One region of the Streptosporangium sp. NBC_01639 genome, then DNA from elsewhere that is predicted to be linked to it. Evidence: riboswitches for the same ligand, from Rfam matches in the RefSeq annotation. Region 1 holds a riboswitch; the other holds the start of a gene.

Region 1 (7,108 bases):
CTGGCCCAGGACAAGCCGGTCCCCAAGGACGCCCTGGGCTAGTCGCGCGGGGGTGCGGCAGGGCGTCGGCGACGCCCTGCCGGTGAGGCTCAGCCGCTTGAGGCCGAACTGCTCGCGGCGACGGATCCTGCGATCACCGCGGTCATGACGGCGGAGTTGATCGCGGCGATGGTCTTGGCGACCGCCTTGCCCGCCCAGTCGCCCTCGGTGATCTCTTTGATGCGTTCCCTGTTCGCGTCGGGGAACGCCTTGCGATCGACCTTGGCCGCGTGCAGGACGGCGACGAGGACCGCCACCCGCTCGTCGGGGACGGCTCCGGACAGCACGCTCCGGACGCGCTCGCGGATCTCCTCCTCCACCCGGGGGTCACTCTCCGGGTAACGGGTGCTGGGGAAGATCCCGAGGATCTTCCGCTGCTCCTCGCGCAACACGCCCTGCTCGGCCAGGCGGGTGAGCAGACGCTTGCGGAGTTTGGCCGAGTGGAGCTTGTAGACCCACCAGTCGGGTTTGCGCTCCTTGGGCTCCGCGGCGATCCGAGCCAGCGTCGTGTCCAGTTCCTCGTCTCCGAGGGGCGTGGGATCCAGGACGGTGACCTTCTTGTCGGCCAGGTCGATCCGGCCGTTGACGGCCAGCTCCGCCAGGAGGGCGCCGCCGAGTGCGGCGTCGAGCTCCGACGAGCCGACCAGTTGTCTTCCCTCGTCCTCGCTGTAGGCGAGCAGGAGGACTTCCTCAGCGATGGTCGTCATCACCCGACCCTACGTCGCAGGCACTGCCGGGGTGTCGGGGGCGGACATCCCGAAGTTTCCGCCTGTCGCCCAGGCGGCGCGGAGGAACCTCGCGGGTGACGACATGCGGATACACGTGGGTGACGATATGCGGATATACGCACATATGTTTGACGAGGTCGCGGGCGGTTGAGCCGCTTCGTGCCCCATCTGGTGACGGAATTGAAAGAATGGGTTCATGAGCTTTTCTGAGGTCGACGTGCGGGACGTGCCGGACGGCGCGTTCCTGCTCGATGTGAGAGAGAACGATGAGTGGCAGGCCGGGCACGCGCCCACGGCCGTCCATATTCCGCTCGGGGAACTGCAGGCCCGGGTCGAGGAGGTGCCCAAGGACGCACCCGTCTACGTGGTCTGCCGCGTCGGCGGCCGTTCCGCGAACGCCGCCGCCTGGCTCGGCCACGTCGGCTGGGACGCGATCAACGTCGGCGGGGGCATGCAGGCCTGGGAGTTCGCCGGGCGTCCCATGGTCAGCGAGAGCGGGCAGGACCCGTTCGTCGCCTGACCTGTCCTCGCGAGGAACCGGCCAGGTGTGGAACCGGCCTCGCGAGGATCCCCACCCTTGCGCCGAAAGGAATGAATGACATAATTCGGGGCGAATTGTCTATCGCGGGAGCTTGGGCGAGACCGGGCTGAGAGGGCGGAACCACGCAGAGGGGCACGCGGCCCCTCCGACGCGCCGCCGACCGCATGAACCTGTCCGGGTAATGCCGGCGTAGGGAGCGTTTCATGGCGTCCGACGTCATTGTCGCCAAGCATGCCGAGGCCCCTCTCACCCTCGACCACGCTCCACCGAAGATTCTCGGCGCGCTCGACCAGGGCGCCTTCTGGGCGAACCTGGGCGTCAGCCTGCTCGGGTTCTCCTTCGCGCTCTTCCTGATCAACCCACTGCTCGACGACAACCCGCTCACCTTCACCGCGGCGCTGACCGCCTCCCTGGTCGGCAGCCTCATCGGCACCGCGATGGTCGGCCTCGCCGCGGTGCCGGGTGCGCAGACCGGTCAGCCCGCGATGGTGCTGCTGCGCGGGCTGTTCGGCGCGCGGCTCTCCTCCGTCCCGACCGTGCTCAACATCATCCAGATGATCGGCTGGGGCGCGTTCGAGCTGTGGGTCGTCGCGATGGGCGCACAGGCCATTTTCGGGACATCCGTCCCCTACGCGGTCTGGGCTATCGCGGCCGGTGTCCTCACGACGGCGCTGACGATCTACCCCCTGGGCGCCATCCGGCTGATCCGGCGTTTCGTCACAGCCGGGGTGATCATCTCGATGATCTGGTTCGCGGTGGTCTTCCTCCGTGAGACCCCCGCCCAGACCGGCGGTTCGTGGGACGCCTTCGCGCCGGCCGTGGACTTCGTGATCGCCCTTTCCGTCTCGTGGGTGCCGGTCGCGGCGGACTACGCCCGGCACTCGCGATCCAGCCGCGCGGCCTTCACCGGCGTCGTCGGCGGCTACACCGTCGCGCAGGTGGCGTGCCTGGCCGTCGGCATCTACGCGGTGGCGCTCGCCGGTCACGGCGCGGTGCTGGACCAGCCGACCGCCGTGTTCGCCCCGTTCGTGGCGGCGCCGCTCGGCGCGTTGTTCTTCGGAGTCCTCGTGCTGCGCGAGACCGACCAGTCGTTCGCGAACGTCTACTCCACGGCGATGTCGCTGCAGAACCTCATGCCGAGGGTGGACCGCCGGATCTTCTCCGTGGTCATCGGCGTGCTGACCACGGGCATCGCCCTCGTCGTCGACGTCAACTCCTACAGCGCGTTCCTCGGCATCATCGGCGCGGTGTTCGTGCCGATGCTCGGCGTACTGGCGGTCGACTACTTCCTGCTCGGCCACGGCAGGGACTGGGACACCTCGGAGAACGCGCCCTCCCGCCGGCTCATGGTGATCCCGTGGGTGCTCGGGTTCGCCACCTGGTGGCTGCTCGCCGCGCCCTCGACCGTTTCGTGGTGGGCGCAGATCTGGGACGGTGCCCGGCAGGCCATCGGCCTCACCCGGCAGCCGTGGATGAGCGCGGCCATCGGGGCGTTCCTCGTCGCGGGCCTGCTCACCCTCGGTCTCGGCGCGCTCCGCCGGCGCCGGTGAGCCGTACCCGAAGACGGCCGGTGCGCTATACCGCGAAGACGGTCGGTGTGCCGTACCCGGAGACGGCCCGGTAGGCCGCACGGTGTGCCGTAACCCGAAGACGGCCCGGCAGGCGGCACCGGGTGCCGCCGGAAAGCGGCACCCGGCAGGGGCGCCGAGGGGCACCGGCGACCGGCACCGGGGGATCGCCGGCGGCACCCGGTGGTGGTGCCCGGAGAGGTCCCGGTGAGCCCGGTCCCGCTCGGGTCGCCGCCGGACGCCCCCTCACCGGCGAGGCTCCGCTGACGCGGCCTACGGGCCGGTGGGCGGGTGGGTCCTGTTGGCCCGTTCGACCCGGAGCAGGCGCTCCTTGGCGGTCGCACCCCCCGCGTAACCGCCGAGGACGACGTCGCTCTCGACCACCCGATGACAGGGCACGATCACGCAGACCGGGTTGCTCCCCAGCGCGTTGCCGACCGCGCGCAGCGCCCTCGGCCTGCCGATCCGTTCGGCGATCTCCCGGTAGGTGGTCGTCGTTCCGTACGGCACCGCCATCATCATCTGCAGCACCGTCCTGGCGAACGAGGTCGCCAGCCGCAGGTCGGCCGTGGTGGTGAAGGCGCGCAGCCTGCCGGAGAAGTAGGCGTCCAGCTCCCGGCGGACCGGGTCGAGCCGCCGGGCATCCGGTCCGATGAAGGAACCGATCTCCCTGCTGACGCGCTCGAAGACGACGTTCTCGTCCTCGTAGCTGCACGCCACCACGCCCCGGTTCGTCACCGCCAGGATGAGGCGCCCCACCGGGCCGTCCAGCGTGCCGAACGCGATGTCGGGATGGGTTTTCCCTATGTAGTCGGGCGAGGTCACCCGTAGCAATGCGTCGATGTCACCGGATGACACGGCCCCACCCTTTCGTATCCAGGTGTGTGGTGACCGCAGCGTATCGGACGGATCACTCCGACGGGTGGCAGCACATGCGGACGAAAGTGCCAAGATCAGGCCGGTTAACACGGCACTATGGGTGTGTGGGTGACAACAGGGTTGCCAGTGACGATGACATCGGCCGTGCGGTCGTCGCCGGCGCACCCAACGCGATCATCGCCCTGGACCGGGATCAGACGGTCCTGACATGGAACCCCGCCGCCGAGCGCCTGTTCGGCTGGTCCGCCGCGGAGATGCTCGGCCGCCGCGCCCCGGTGGTCCCCGAAGAGCTCATGGCCGAGCACAACGCGGTCCTGGAGCGGGTCCGCACCGGTGGCCAGGTCTCCCTGCGGACCAAGCGGTTCCGGCAGGACGGCAGCCTGATCGACGTACGGGTGGACACCGGCACCCTGCGATCCGAGGCGGGGGTCCTGCTCGGCTACGTCAGCGTCTACCACCCGGCCCAGGACGACGAGACCGCCCACGACCGGGCCCTCCACCGGGCACAGCTGGTCCGCAGGCTCACCGACGTGGTCGCCGACATCAACGCCGAACGCGAGCTGCCCGCGGTGCTCGACCGGATCGCGGCCAGTCTCACCGAGCTGACCGGGGCGGACGCGGGCGGGTTCGTGCTCATCGAAGGGGATCGGCTCCGCCTCGTGGCCAGCCACCGCCTCCCCGACTCCCTGCGCGACTCCACCGCCGACCTGCGCACGAGCCTGGTCGGCAAGCTGCTGAGGACCGGCCGGACGGTGATGTTGGAGACGGGGGAGCAGGCCCGGCTGGACGAGCTGATCTGGTCGCAGCTCCCCGGCCTGCACACCATCGCGCTCGGCGTGGCGGCGGTGGCCGGCCGGCCGTACGGGGCGCTGTACGCTCTGTTCGCCAAGCACAAGGCGGGCCACGTGGAGCTGGAGCTGCTCGAACTGCTCGCCGGGCACGCCGGGATCGCCGTCGGTAACGCGATGGCCTACCAGGAGGCCGTACGGCAGCGCGCCCACGAGCGGGCGGTGTTCGACGCCAGCGCCGACGGCATCGCGGTCCTCGACAGCCTGGGCCGGGTCATCCAGTGGAACCCGGCCGCCGCCGACCTGACGGGTTTCCACGCGGCCGAGGTGATCGGCGGTCCTCCGCCGTTCCAGCTGCCCGAACCGGGTGACAAGCTCACTCTTCAGCTGCCTTCCGGCGTGTGGCTGGACGTGCTCTGCGCGGAGATCGTGGAGACGGGTGAGATCGTGATCGACTTCCGCGACATCACCCGGGCCAAGGAGCTGGAGGAGGCCAAGGATCTGTTTCTCGCCACCACCAGCCACGAGCTGCGCACCCCGATCACGGTGGTCCGCGGTTTCGCCGGCACGCTCGACTCGCGCTGGGACAGCATGACCGACATCGAGCGCCGCGCCGCCGTGCACACCATCGCCGAGCGGGCGTCCTCTCTCGGCCAGCTCATGGACCACCTGCTGCTGGGCTCCCGTGCCGGAGCGGGCGAGCTCGTGATCAGAATCGAGGGGTTCGACCTCGCCGAGCTGCTCCAGGCCGCCACGCTGGGCCTGCCGGTCCTGTCGGAGCTGCACCGGGTCGAGGTGGACATTCCCGAAGGCCTGCCCCTGGTCTCCGGTGACGCGTTCGCCACCGACATCATGCTTGGTCAGCTCCTGGAGAACGCCTTCAAGTATTCGCCGGACGGCGGGCTCATCAGGGTCGAGGCGTGGGTGGCCGGCGACCGGGTGGTGGTGGTCGTGGACGACGAGGGAGTGGGCATCCCCCTGGCGAGCAGGGAGAACGTCTTCGGGCGGTTCGTCCAAGGGGACAGCGGCGACCGCCGCCGGTTCGGCGGAGTCGGCCTCGGCCTCTACATCGTGCGCAGCCTGGCCCATGCCCAGGGGGCCGAGGTGTCGGCGCATCCCCGTCCCGGCGGCGGCACCCGCATGCGACTGGCCCTGCGCATTGCCGACACGCCGGGCGCCCTTACCTAAGTGACACGCCGGTGCGGTAACGAGCTGGTAACAGATGAGCTGATCTATTGTCGAATGTGCACAAGCTGTAATTGACGCTCGGTTTCTAAGACCATCTAACGGGGCATTTCGGTCGTACTGGGGGTGCATTCCTCAGGGGGAACAGGGATACGGGGAGGTGAGTGCGTCGAACGTCGTGTTGCTACCGTACGCGCCGTCCAGCGTCGCTGTCGCACGCCAACGCCTCTGCTCTGACCTGCAGGAATGGGGGGTCTACGAGGCCGCGATCGATGATGCGGTCCTTGTGGTGAGTGAGCTGCTGAGCAACGCGCTCCGGCATGCCCATCCTTTACCGTCCGGTCAGATCAAGGTGGCGTGGCGCTGGACCAACGAACACGTCGAGGTTGCGGTGAGTGACGGAGGGGCCGCCACGGAGCCGCGCGCCGGACGCCCCACGCTCTCCTCGCTGGGGGGCAGGGGCCTCGGTATCGTCGAGTATCTGGCCGCCAGGTGGGGGGTCAGGCATGACGACGAGATGACCACGGTCTGGGCTGTGGTCACCACTGTCAGCACTGTGAGTAACGGTAACGGTCAGATCTCCCTTCAGGAGCCTGCTCTGCGGGAGTGCGGATAGGTCCGTGTCCCGCTTCACACCGGCGTGAAGCGGGACACGGACCCAGCTGGACTCAGGCGGGTGCCGCCCGGTGCAGCACCGCCTTCTCACCGGCCGTCCACGCCGTGCTGACCAGCAGATAGATCCCGGCGGCGAGCGGGAGCACGGCCGCGGCCAGCAGTGTCCCGAACGGCAGCAGGGGCATGAGCCTGCGGAGCATCTCCGGCTGGACCTCCTCGCCCATGGTGCGGCGCACTCGCCGCGATGTGACCAGGGCCACGGCGAGCAGCAGCAGGAAGAGTCCGGCGAATACCAGGGTGGGTCCGCTGAGCAGCCCGAAGCCGGCCACCGTGCCGGCGAACTGCTGTCCCAGCGGCACTCCGAACAGCCCGTGGGTGAGAAGCGCGTTGGCCTGCCCGGCGATCACCGAAGAGGCGAAGACCCGGTACATCACCATGAGGACCGGCACCTGGGCGAAGCCCGGCAGGCAGCCGGCCAGCGGCGAGGTCTTCTCCTCGGCGTAGAGCGCGGTCAGCTCACGCTGGAGCCGCCCGGGATCGCGGTCGTACCGCGCTCTCAGCTCCTTGATCCGCGGTGCCAGGCGGGCCCTGACCCGCTCGCCCCTGGCCTGCATGACGCTGAGCGGGAGCAGCAGGAGCCGGACGCCGAGGGTGAACAGGACGATCGCCAGGGCGGTCGAGCCCAGCGGCTGGGCCAGTGCGGTGATGAGTCCGGCGGTGAACTCGATGATGGAATCGAACATGGGAGCCCTTCCGGCTGGAATG
Region 2 (7,108 bases), 4.0 Mb from region 1:
AGCTCGGCGAAGGCCACGGCGGGCTCGACGTGCAACCGGTCCTGGGTGGCGATGACCACGGCGTCGGCCAGCTTCGGCACGGCGGCCAGCTCGGCCCACTCCGTGAAGCAGGCCTGCTCCGGCAGGCTGTGCTCGACGGCCAGCTTGGCCCGTCTGGCCGGATCCGGGTCGGCCACGGCCACGATCCGCGCCCGGCCGTCGGCCGCGGCCGCCCTGGCGTAGATCTGGCCCCGGGCTCCCGCTCCGACGACGGCTATGGTCACTGTCATTGCCGAACTCCCCGACTTATTGTGGAGTCCATAGATACTCATAGATTCAGCCTTGTGGTCAAGCCTTCTTTGTCGGATGATCCAGCTAGTGGAGATCGCGCCAGACGAACATAATCAGGAGTCCATTAATAGTGAGGAGTGATCTCGTGCAGGTCAGTGGTGGGGACCTTCAGCGGTTGCGCCAGCTGAACTCGCTCAGCAGCATCCGTGCCCTGCGTGAGGCGCGCAGCCCGCTGACGCTCACCAAACTGGCCGCGGTGATCGGGCTGTCGCGGGGTTCCATGGTGGACGTCGTCACCGATCTCCAGGAACGCGGCTGGATCGCCGAGGTCGAGCCCGCCCCGGGCGGCATGGGCCGACCCGCCAAGCGGTACCGCTTCCGCGCCGATGCCGGGCACGTGCTCGGCATCGACATAGGGGTTCACAAGGTCCTCGCCATGGTCACCGACCTCGCCGGCCGGACTGTCGCCAGCGGCCGGGTCGCCGTGACCCGGCGTACCACCCGACACGAACGGCTGGACGCCGTGGGCAGGGCCATCGATGCCGCGCTCGTCGCCTCCGGCCTGATCGCGCCCGACCTGTGGGGCGTCGCCGCCGGAAGCACCGGCGTCGTCAACAGGGAAGGCCTGATCACCCGGGTCGACGACCTCCCCGACTGGCCCGGCGTCGACCTCATCGGCCATCTCGGGCAGCTGCTGCCCTGCCCGATCACCATCGAGAACGACAGCAAGCTCGCCGCCCTCGCCGAACAGCGACTGGGCGTCGCGGCAGGCGTCCGCGACCTCGTCTACCTGCACGCCGGCCGCCGACCCGGGGCCGCGCTCATCCTCAACGGCCGGCTCCACCACGGCTTCAGCGGCGCCACCGGGGAGGTCGGCCTCATGAAGATGACCGGCTGGCGCACCATGGCCGCTCACTTGGAGGGCTCCCCCGCCGCCCAGGGCGCCCCGCCCGAGGACGCCGCCGGGCTCGTCTTCACGGCCGCCCGTGCCGGCGACCCTGGCGCCATGGCAGCCGTCGACACCTACGCCCACCATCTCGCGCTCGGCACCGCCGCCATGGTCCTGACCTTGGACCCCGAACTGGTCGTCCTCGGTGGCGGATTCTCCCGCTCTGCCGACGTCCTGCTGCCCGCACTGCGCCGGGCCCTCGAACCCCACTGCCTGCGCGTCCCCGAGATCCGGCCCTCGACGCTCGGTGAGGAATGCGTCGCCCTCGGCGCGGCCTGCCTGGCGCTGGACCACGTGGACACGTACTTCTTCTCACCGGAAGGCACGATTTCCCGCCCTTGCGCTCCCCAGCGCCTCGCCTGACAGCCCCTTCCGCCCATGCCTTCGCCTCGAAGACCCCCCCTCCACACGCACTCACCCCCCGCACACCGCCGGCCACATGCTCGGCACCCTCCGGTAAAGGACAGCTCATGCGCAGATTGATCCCGCCCTTAGCCGTCGCCCTGGCCCTCGCCGGGCTGCTGACCCCGGCACCCCCGGCCGCGGCCGTGGCCCAGTCGCCCCCGCACCGGATGGAATGCGACTCGGACCGGGGCGGTCGTATCTGTACGGTGGTGTGGACCGGGAATCCGCGCCCGCACCAGGTGGAGGAGTTCACCGCCACCGTCAGGAGCGGTGACCAGGTATGGGCGCGGGAGACCATCTACAGCAGTACGGGGGGTGCCCGAACCCGTCCCTTCCTGCTGCCCGAGCACCAGGTGACGGTCGACGCCACCGTCAAGTCCCTGCCGGAGAAGCAGGTGGGCACACCGCTGCGGCTGATGGCGTGGAACCTCTACGTCGGTGGCACGATCAACGGCCAGGAGAAGACGGGCGAGAACCTCAGGCAGATGATCGAGTACCTCAATGAGGTCGATCCCGACGTCCTGTTCGTGGTCGAGGGGTACGGATCGGGGCAGAAGATCCTTGACGGGCTGAACGCCGGACGGCCGGCGGGCGAGCGGTTCTCCGCCGCGCAGCTCACCCAGCCGGCGGACTACAGCGTCAACGGCGACAACCTGTGGCTGTACACGAAGCTCAAGATCGAGAAGGTCTACCCGCGCTACGCCGACGCGGACATCACCTCGTTCAACCTCGGTGGCGCCCGGCTCGGCCTGCCCAACGGCGAACACGTCCACGCCTTCAGCATGTGGACCTGGCACGAGATCTCCGCCAACTGGGACACCCACGAGGCGGCCGTGCAGAACCTCTACGGCCGGCCCCGGACGAAGACCGACGCGCAGCTCCTCGACGACGACCGCTTCCGTCGCGTCGCCATGGGCAAGGCCATCCTGGAAAAGGCGCTGCCGTCCTTCATCGGCGATGACGACGCCCCGGTGCTCATGGGCGGAGATCTCAACGCCTGGCCGCACCTGGACTGGACCGAGCAGTTCAAGAACGCGCGCGGGCACGCGGGCATGGTATTGCCGTGGCCGTTGACCAAGATGTTCACCGATGCCGGCTTCGTCGACACCTTCCGCCACGCCAACGCCGACGCCGGGCGTTACCCCGGCCGCACCTGGAGCTCGCTGAGCGGCTACCGCTCCGCGCCCGCCCGCACCGACTACGTGTTCACGCGAGGCGAGGACGTCCGCGTCCTCGGCTCGCGCACGGACGACCGCCGCCTGTCCCGCCACCAGGGCAGCGCCCTCGACGAGACCTATCCGTTCTACTCCGACCACAGCGCGGTCGTCACCGACGTGGTGGTCCGCGGAGAGGGAACGGGCCCCGACCGGCCGATCGTCAGCGAGGAGCCAGAGAACGCCCCCGGCGTCTGGCCCGCCACCCCGGTCGGCACCCCGGTCCCGCCGACCGAGCTCAGCGCGACGGCGACCACCTTCAAGCCCGGCGTCGGCGACCCTGTCCGGGCGGTCGACGGCGATCTCACGACCGACTACCACTCCAACTACCCGGAGATCGCGCCCCAGCCCCACTTCATCACGGTCGACCTCGGGCGGGTCCGGGCCCTGTCCGCGGTCCGGTTCCAGCCCAAACTGGGCTACGACATGAACGGCACCGTCCTGAAGGGCGTGGTGCAGGTGAGCGGCGACGGCACGACGTTCAGGGACGTCAAGCGGGTCGAGTGGCCGCGCATGACGGCGCCGAACGACGTCGACATGCAGGGTGTCGCGGCCAGATACGTGAGGCTGCGCGTGGACTACGGCATGAACGGGGCCTCCTCCCTCGCGGAGATCATTCCGTACGAGATCTCTCGATGACGATCGTCGCCGGTCCTTCCGAGGGCCGGCGACTTCCCGCCCCGGTCGCCGACAGGCAGGTTGCAGGTCTCGGATGGCGCGCCGGAGCCCACGATCACCGGCGTGTTCGACTGCGACCGAACGTCGTGGGGCGACCCGGAGTCCGACTGGACGATCTCCATGGCCGGCCGGCGACCGGGCACGGAGCGGGACGCGTTCTGGGAGACGTACGGACCGCTGTCGTCCACGCCCGGCGCCGCGCTGCGGTCGCTGTTCTATCGGGCCCGGCACGTGGGCGCCGTCCGGCTGGAGAGCCACCGGCTGGGAAAGTCCACGGACGTACCGGGCACCTATGACGACATGCGTGAGGTGCTCACGCGCTTGGCGGACTGATCCTCCGGACGCGGTCTCACCCGGAACCGATGGCCTGCCGATGCGGCCCGGATGCGGAGCGCGCACCACCGCTGTCGCCCTGATCCGGGAGTCGCCGCCACGGCACCACCGGGGTGACCGCCGCCGACGAGCGAGCTGTTAACCTACTCGCGACGCGGGGTGCCCCGGCAGGTCCGGGGCTGAGAGCACACCCGTCGAACCTGATCTAGTTCGAACTAGCGAAGGGACGTCATGTTCTGCGACGACGTCTGGGCCCGCTCCACCGCACTGCTGCGCGCCATCCACGAGCACCCCTTCAACACCGCGCTCGGCGAGGGCACGCTCGATCGCAGGCGGTTCGCCTTCTATATCGTGCAGGACGCCCGATATCTCGAGGCGTTCTCCAAGGCGCTCGCCACCGCCTCGGTGCGGGCCGGCGACCCTGAGGAGGCCGCGTTCTGGGCGGACAGCGCGCACGCCGCACTGGCCGCCGAGCGGACCCTGCACGAGGGCTACATCGAGGAGTACGGCCTGAGCGCCGCCGACCTCTCGGGCATCCGCACCTCGCCCACCTGCCTCGGCTACTCCTCCTTCCTCCAGGCCGTCGCGCTGGCCGCGCCGTACCCGGTGCTCGTGGCCGCCCTCCTGCCGTGTTTCTGGGTCTACCAGGACGTGGGGGCGGCGCTGCTGCAGCAGGTCGGCGACGTCGCCGACCACCCCTACCGCGCGTGGATCTCCACCTACGCCGATCCGGACTTCGCCAAGTCGGTCGAGCGGGCCAAGGAGATCGCCGACCGGCTGGCGGCCGGGGCGGACGGCGAGACGCGCGCGGCCATGACCGAGGCGTTCGTCCAGGCCACGGAGTACGAGTGGATGTTCTGGGACAGCGCCTGGCACCAGGAGACCTGGCCCACGGAACAGTGGCGGCCCGGCGGCTGACGCCCGCCGTCACGCCTGCGAACCCCTCCGCCCGTCACTGGGCGGAGACCTCGCCCGCCGATGACCCCGACCGGGCGGACCCTCAGCTCAGCAGCCTGCCCGCGCGCAGTACGGCGTGCGACCCGACGAAGTCGTCGCGGAAACGACGGTCGTGGGAGACCACCACCAGGGCGCCCGGGTAGGCGGCCAGCGCCTCCTGGAGTTCCTCGACGAGGGTGAGCGAGAAATGGTTGGTCGGCTCGTCCAGGATCAGCAGGTCGACGGGGCGGCTCACCAGCCGCGCCAGCTCCAGGCGGCGCTGCTGCCCGATGGAGAGCGCGGCCAGCGGCTTGAGGAGGTCCTCGCGCTGGAACAGTCCCAGCGCGAGAAGCGCCGCCGCGTGCTCCTCCAGCGACCCCGGCAGTCCTTTGGCGTAAGCGGCCAGCACCGCGCCCTTGGACCGTCTGACGGGTATCTCCTGGCGCAGGTAGCCGATCCGCTCGGGACGGCGCACGGTGCCGGCGTCCTGGGCGAGGTCCCCGGCGAGCACCCGCAGGAACGTCGTCTTGCCCGCCCCGTTGGGTCCGGTGAGCAGCACCCGCTGACCGGGCGCGAGCGCGAACTCCTCGACGGCGAGCCGGTCGCCGACCCGGACGCCGTTCAGCGCGGCCAGCGGCGCGGCGCCGGCCTCACCACCGCTCCGGACGGCATCGCCCGGTCCGGCGCCGGTTCCCCGGACCGGCCGGCCGACGCCACCTACGTCACCGCCGCCGGGCCGGACGGAACCATCGTTGCCACCTGCGGCACCCACGTCACCGCCGCCGAGCCGGAGGGCGTCGTCGGCGCTACCCGCGTCGCCGCCGAACCGGGCGGTGAAGCGCAGCGGGTCGGGCGGACGTGGGACCGGCTCCTCACTCAGGCGACGCAGCCGCTCCCGGGCCTTGCGGATCTGGCCTGACAGCCCTGCCTCATGCGAGCGGCGGTGGCCTGCCGTACGGGGACGGTCGCCGGACCAGACGCTGGAGGCCAGCCGTACGGCGCCCGTGCCGGCGAGGTCGGTCTGGCGGTCGATCTCAGCCAGCCACTCCTGGTAGTCCTGCTCCCAGCGGCGCCGGGCCGCGGCCTTCGCCGCCAGGTAGCCGTCCCAGCCGTCGCCGTACCGGGTGACGGTACGGCGGTCGTGGTCGACCTCCAGGATCGTGGTGGCGACCCGTTCCAGGAACGTCCGGTCGTGGGTGACCGTCACGACGGTGCCGCGGTGGGCGCGCAGCCGGTTCTCCAGCCATGTCACCGCCGCCTCGTCCAGGTCGTTGGTCGGCTCGTCGAGCAGGAGCACCTCAGGCGCGGCGGCCAGCACACACGCCAACGCCAGCCGAGACCGCTCACCACCCGACAGCCCACCGAGCCGCCGATCCCGGGCCAGATGAGCGACACCGAGACCATGCATCGCCGCGTCGATCCGCGCATCGGCCCCGTAACCGTCACGCGCCTCATAAGCCGCGACCAGATCACCGTAGAGCGCCAACTCCTCCGGCGAGGCATCGGCCAGCGACTCCTCAGCCTCACGGATACGGCGTTCCAGATCACGCAGATCGGCCAGCGCCGCATCGGCGGCATCCTGAACGGTACTGGTAGCAGGCAGATCCAACGTCTGATCGAGATAACCGACCCCACCGGAGGCCACGACGACGACCTCGCCGTCGTCCGGCTTCTCCTGCCCCCCGAGAAGACGCAGCAAAGTGGACTTGCCCGAACCGTTCTCACCGATGACACCGGCCCGCTCACCCACGGCGACGGTGAAGGAGACATCCTCCAGTACGACATGGCCCACATAGGCCTTGGTGACATGAGCGACAGTGAGCTGCGACGGACGGGTCAAGGGTGCAACCTCCGGTTTCCCGACAGTGGACATGGACGGCCACCGGGAAACACGAGGAAACGGCATCCGGCGGCGGAGACGCGCGGCGTGTCAGAACGACATCGCGCGAAAAAGCGGTGAGACCGCGACCGGATCAGGAACACATACGAGACACCGTAGGCGGCACCGTACTACGACCACAACACATTAACCGTCGCCGTCCTGGCCCTCGGCCGTCCATGTCGGCTCTGCAGGCCGCCCTCGACCGCCGGGCGGCAGCCTAGGCTTTCGAGTCCGGCTTCCAGTCCTGGACGAGGAGCCCGAGCAGCACCTCGTCCAGGAACTCGCCCATAACCCAGGCCGAGGAGCGCAGTACGCCCTCGCGGACGAAGCCGTTGCGCTCGGCGGAGCGCAGCATCGCGACGTTGTCCGACAGCGTCTCGATCTGCAGCCGTTGCAGGCCGCGCACGACGAAACCGTAGTGGCACAGCACCGCGACCACGT

The links. Region 1 has a riboswitch for thiamine pyrophosphate ahead of OHA77_RS20500 (purine-cytosine permease family protein). Riboswitches for the same ligand answer to the same signal wherever they lie in the genome.
Region 2: it holds a riboswitch for thiamine pyrophosphate, as region 1 does, so the genes downstream of both, OHA77_RS02335 (TenA family protein) here and OHA77_RS20500 (purine-cytosine permease family protein) in region 1, are expected to answer to the same signal.

What each region holds. Positions count from the first base shown of each region.
Region 1 is NZ_CP109272.1:4,495,454-4,502,561, reverse strand. It holds gene OHA77_RS20515 (LCP family protein) at 1-42, shown strand, start outside; gene OHA77_RS20510 (GPP34 family phosphoprotein) at 90-746, opposite strand; gene OHA77_RS20505 (rhodanese-like domain-containing protein) at 964-1,287, shown strand; TPP riboswitch at 1,382-1,521, shown strand; gene OHA77_RS20500 (purine-cytosine permease family protein) at 1,512-2,858, shown strand; gene OHA77_RS20495 (methylated-DNA--[protein]-cysteine S-methyltransferase) at 3,150-3,734, opposite strand; gene OHA77_RS20490 (PAS domain S-box protein) at 3,809-5,731, shown strand; gene OHA77_RS20485 (ATP-binding protein) at 5,889-6,344, shown strand; gene OHA77_RS20480 (YidC/Oxa1 family membrane protein insertase) at 6,397-7,086, opposite strand.
Region 2 is NZ_CP109272.1:491,549-498,656, forward strand. It holds gene OHA77_RS02315 (Gfo/Idh/MocA family protein) at 1-269, opposite strand, end outside; gene OHA77_RS02320 (ROK family protein) at 416-1,582, shown strand; gene OHA77_RS02325 (endonuclease/exonuclease/phosphatase family protein) at 1,690-3,477, shown strand; gene OHA77_RS02330 (hypothetical protein) at 3,580-3,849, shown strand; TPP riboswitch at 3,995-4,093, shown strand; gene OHA77_RS02335 (TenA family protein) at 4,081-4,767, shown strand; gene OHA77_RS02340 (ABC-F family ATP-binding cassette domain-containing protein) at 4,850-6,625, opposite strand; gene OHA77_RS02345 (GNAT family N-acetyltransferase) at 6,885-7,108, opposite strand, start outside.